One region of the Nonomuraea sp. LP-02 genome, then DNA from elsewhere that is predicted to be linked to it. Evidence: riboswitches for the same ligand, from Rfam matches in the RefSeq annotation. Region 1 holds a riboswitch; the other holds the start of a gene.
The links. A riboswitch is a leader RNA that binds a small molecule or an ion and turns the genes downstream of it on or off. The one in region 1 is predicted to bind S-adenosylmethionine.
Positions count from the first base shown of each region.

Region 2: linked by a shared signal. The riboswitch ahead of SMD20_RS32060 (aminotransferase class V-fold PLP-dependent enzyme) and the one ahead of thrC (threonine synthase) in region 1 are both predicted to bind S-adenosylmethionine.

Region 1 is NZ_JAXCLK010000001.1:7,290,368-7,292,562, reverse strand. It holds gene SMD20_RS34295 (MoaD/ThiS family protein) at 1-132, opposite strand, end outside; gene thrC (threonine synthase) at 156-1,391, opposite strand; SAM riboswitch class I at 1,405-1,546, opposite strand; gene SMD20_RS34285 (RNA polymerase sigma factor) at 1,626-2,180, opposite strand.
Region 2 is NZ_JAXCLK010000001.1:6,807,977-6,810,171, forward strand. It holds gene SMD20_RS32055 (DoxX family protein) at 1-4, shown strand, start outside; gene SMD20_RS32060 (aminotransferase class V-fold PLP-dependent enzyme) at 26-1,315, opposite strand; SAM riboswitch class IV at 1,359-1,474, opposite strand; gene SMD20_RS32065 (TerC family protein) at 1,588-2,195, shown strand, end outside.

The DNA.
Region 1 (2,195 bases):
CGCGCCGATCCCCGGGAAGTCGGCATCGAGCTTGGCGAGCACGTCACGAAGAGTCGCGCCTTCGCCACTCACTTCCGCGTTTCCGCCGGTGTAGGTGCGCAGAATGGTGGGAATCCGAACAGTAACGCTCATGGTTATCTCGCCTTTCCTGGTTGTCAGACAGCCGCGCGGAACGCGTCGAGGGACGGCTTGATCACGGCGGTGGGCCGCGACGACTCGCCGGCGATGGCGTCCAGCGTCTTCAGACCGTCGCCGGTGTTGAGGACCACGGTCTCCGCCTCGGGGTCGAGCCGTCCCGTCTCGACGAGCTTCTTGAGCACGCCCACGGTGACGCCGCCCGCGGTCTCGGCGAAGATGCCCTCGGTCGAGGCCAGCAGCTTGATCGCGGCCACGACCTCGGCGTCGGTGACGTCCTCGACGGCGCCGCCGGTGCGCCGGGCGATGTCCAGCACGTAGGGGCCGTCGGCCGGGTTGCCGATCGCCAGCGACTTCGCGATGGTGTTCGGCTTGACCGGCTGGACGACGTCGTGCCCCGCCTTGTAGGCCGCCGACACCGGCGAGCATCCCTCGGCCTGCGCCCCGAAGACCTTGTAGGGGGTGTCCTCGACCAGGCCCAGGGCGATGAGCTCCTTGAAGCCCTTGTCGATCTTGGTGAGCTGCGAGCCCGAGGCGATCGGGATGACGATCTGCTCCGGCAGCCGCCAGCCGAGCTGCTCGGCGATCTCGTACGCGAGCGTCTTGGAGCCCTCGGCGTAGTAGGGCCGCAGGTTGACGTTGACGAACCCCCACTTGTCGCCCAGCGGGTCGCCGATCAGCTCGGAGCAGAACCGGTTGACCTCGTCGTAGGTGCCGTCGATGCCGATCAGCTTGCCGCCGAACACCCGGGCCATGGCGATCTTCGCCTCTTCGAGGTCGGCCGGGATGAACACGCAGGCGTCGAGCCCGGCCCGCGCCGCGGCGGCGGTCACCGCACCCGCGAGGTTGCCGGTGGAGGAGCAGGAGAGCGTGTGGAAGCCGAAATTGCGCGCCGCCTCGACGGCGATGGCGACCACCCGGTCCTTGAAGGAGTGGGTGGGGTTGCCGGAGTCGTCCTTGACGTGCAGGGATCTGATGCCGAGCGCCCGCCCGAGGTTGCCCGCCCTGACCAGCTTCGTCCAGCCGGGGTTCATGTTGGGCTTGGTCGCCACGTCGGCGGGGACCGGGAGCAGCGAGCGGTAACGCCAGATGTTGGCCGGGCCCGCGGCGATGTCCTCGCGGGTCACCCGGCCGAACTCGTAGGCCGCTTCGAGCGGCCCGAAACACTCCAGACACGCGAAGCTCGGCCCGAGCGGGTAACGGGCGCCGCACTCGCGGCAGGACAGAGCGACGGCAGGACCAAAGTCGTGCGACATGAAGCGAGGCCTTCCCTCATCTTCGCCCACGGCCACCTTGACCGCGAACCGGAATTGGCACCTTGTCCCGGTCGGCCTCGCCAGGTCGCGAGTCGAAAGCCGGGAGGGTTGCCGGGGCTTCGCAGGGCCGGTCCCTCCACCCCTCTGGATGAGCTGTATGAAGTTGTTGCACACGACTCTACCCGCCGAAGCGGCGGGAATGACCACCTGTCTCAAAGCATGAGACGAGGCGTCTCACCGATAGTCGTCACCCAGCGCCGCCTGGACGTACTTGCGCGCCTGGTGGATGCGCGACTTCGCGGTGCCCAGCGGGATGCCGAGCTGCTCGGCCACCTCGTTGTAGTCGAGCTGCACGATGTCGCGCAGGACCAGCGCCTGCGCGAGATCGGGCTTGTCGGCTTCCAGCGCCTCCATCGCGTCGAGCAGGTCGAGCCGCGAGCCGGCGATCACGCTCACCCGCCGCGCGTCGGGCTTCTGCGTCGGCAGCTCGTCGGAGGTCTGCTCGGCCGCCCTGCGCTTCAGCGACCGGTAGGTGGTGCGCGCGCAGTTGGCCGTCACGATGTGCAGCCAGGTGCTGAACCTGGCACGCCCCTCGAAGCGGCCGATGTTGCGCGCCACCGCGAGCAGGGTGTCCTGCGACGCCTCCTCGGCATCCTGGTGGTACGGAAGGATCCGGGAGCAGTGGCGCATCACATCCGGCTCGATCCTGGCCAGCAACTCGCCGAGCGCGCGATGATCTCCAGCAGCGGCGGATCGGGCGAGTTCCTCGGTTAGCTCATCAAGCGCCATAGCTGCGATCCTATG
Region 2 (2,195 bases), 480 kb from region 1:
CTGACCAGGGAACCCCTGCCGCCGGTCAGCGGGACACGATGTCGCGCAGAGCCTCGATGAGCCGGTCCACGTGCTCCTGCGTGGTCCCGATGCCGATGGAGGCCCGCACGGCCGAGGCGGTGTCGTCCTCGCACCCGCCGTCGGCCGTGCCCAGCAGGTGCCGGACGAACGGGTGGGCGCAGAACTTGCCGTCGCGCACCCCGATGCCGTACTCGCCGGAGAGCGCCTCGGCCACCTCCCGCGCCGTGTGCCCGTCCACGGTGAACGACACGATGCCCACGCGCGGGTGGTCGTCACCCCACAGGGCCAGCTCGCGTACGCCGTCGATGGCCGCCAGGCCGGCGCGCAGCCGCGCGAGCAGCCGCTCCTCCTCGCGTACCAGCGCGGTCCAGCCGGTGGCGCTGAGCGCGTCGCAGGCCGCGGCGAGCGCGATCGCGCCGAGCACGTTGGGGGTGCCGGCCTCGTGGCGCGGCTCGGGGTCCTCGTGCCACTCGGGGGCCTCGCCCACCGCGCGCACCGCGCCCCCGCCCTTCAGGTACGGCTCACCGCCGGCCAGCCAGTCCCCACGGCCCACCAGCGCTCCCGCACCGAACGGCGCGTACAGCTTGTGCCCGGAGAAGGCCACGTAGTCGAGGTCCAGCGCGGTCAGGTTGAGCCGCCGGTGCGGCACGAACTGCGCGGCGTCCACCAGGATGCGCGCCCCGTGGCGGTGCGCGATGTGCGCCAGCGCGGCGATCGGCCACAGCTCGCCGGTGACGTTGGAGGCGGCGGTGACGACGAGCAGCTTGGGCCCGTCGATGGCGGCCAGCGCCTCGTCGGCGGCGCGTACGGCCTCGCCGGGGAAGGCGGGCGGGGCCAGCCGGACGGCGTCGTCCCAGGGCAGGAGCGAGGCGTGGTGCTCGGTGTCGAAGACCACGACGGTGGTGCCGTCGGGCAGGCAGCGGGCCAGCAGGTTGGTGGCGTCGGTGGTGTTGCGGGTGAAGATCACGGCGTCGGAGGGGCGGGCGCCGACGAACGCCCGTACGGTGTGCCGGGCCTGCTCGTACCTGGCGGTGGTGAGCTGGGAGGCGTAGCCGGCGCCGCGGTGGACGCTGGAGTAGGCCGGGAGCGCGGCGGTGACGGCGGCGCTGACCGGCTCCAGACAGGGCGCGCTGGCGGCGTAGTCGAGGTTGGCGTACCGGACGAGCCGGCCGCCCTTGACCGGCACCTCCAGGTCGGCCCCGACCACGGCGGGGATGGGCCGGGCGCTCTCCGGCGCGGCGGCGGGGGCCACGGTGGCGGCGGCGGCGTCGTTGAAGATCGTCAGTGTGGGCACAGCACTGCTCCTCGGGTCATCGGACCCCAGGAAACGGCCTCGGAGCCCGCGCTTGCCCGCCACACCTCGTGACGGACCAGGTCTTCACCCGGGGCACCCCGCCGCGGACGCGAGGGTTGCCGGCCAGCTAGCCGGGGCTTGTCGCTGGCGCTCATGACCTACGCCCGCACTATAACCGACACCACGCGGTCGGACGCAAGCCCGTGAACTTATGCGGCAGGTAATGCGTTGTGCCCGGAAAGTTCTCGGCCGCGTGTCACGGAGGTATGCAGATGTTGGACTGGGTCGCCGATCCCCAAATCTGGATCGGCTTCTTCACTCTTGTCACCCTGGAGATCGTCCTGGGGATCGACAACATCATCTTCATCTCCATCCTGGCGGGGAAGCTGCCGCCCGAGCAGCGCGACAGGGCCCGGGTGCTCGGCCTGGCCGCGGCCCTGGTCAGCCGGCTGCTCCTGCTGCTCGGCCTGTCGTGGGTGGTGCAGCTCACCGAGCCGCTGTTCACGGTGCTCGGGCATGAGATCTCGGGACGCGACCTCATCCTGCTGCTGGGAGGACTCTTCCTGCTCGGCAAGAGCGTCACCGAGATCGGCCACACCATGGACGGCCCGGCGGGCAAGGACGGCAAGAACGCCGCCGCCGTCTCGTTCACGTCGGTGATCGTGCAGATCATGATCCTGGACGTGGTCTTCTCGCTGGACTCGGTCATCACCGCGGTCGGCATGGTGGACGAGCTCGGCGTGATGATCGCGGCGGTCGTGGTGGCGGTGCTGGTGATGTTGTTCGCCTCGGGGCCGATCAGCCGCTTCGTGGACCAGCACCCGAGCGTCAAGATGCTGGCGCTGGCGTTCCTGGTGCTGATCGGCGTGGTGCTCGTGGC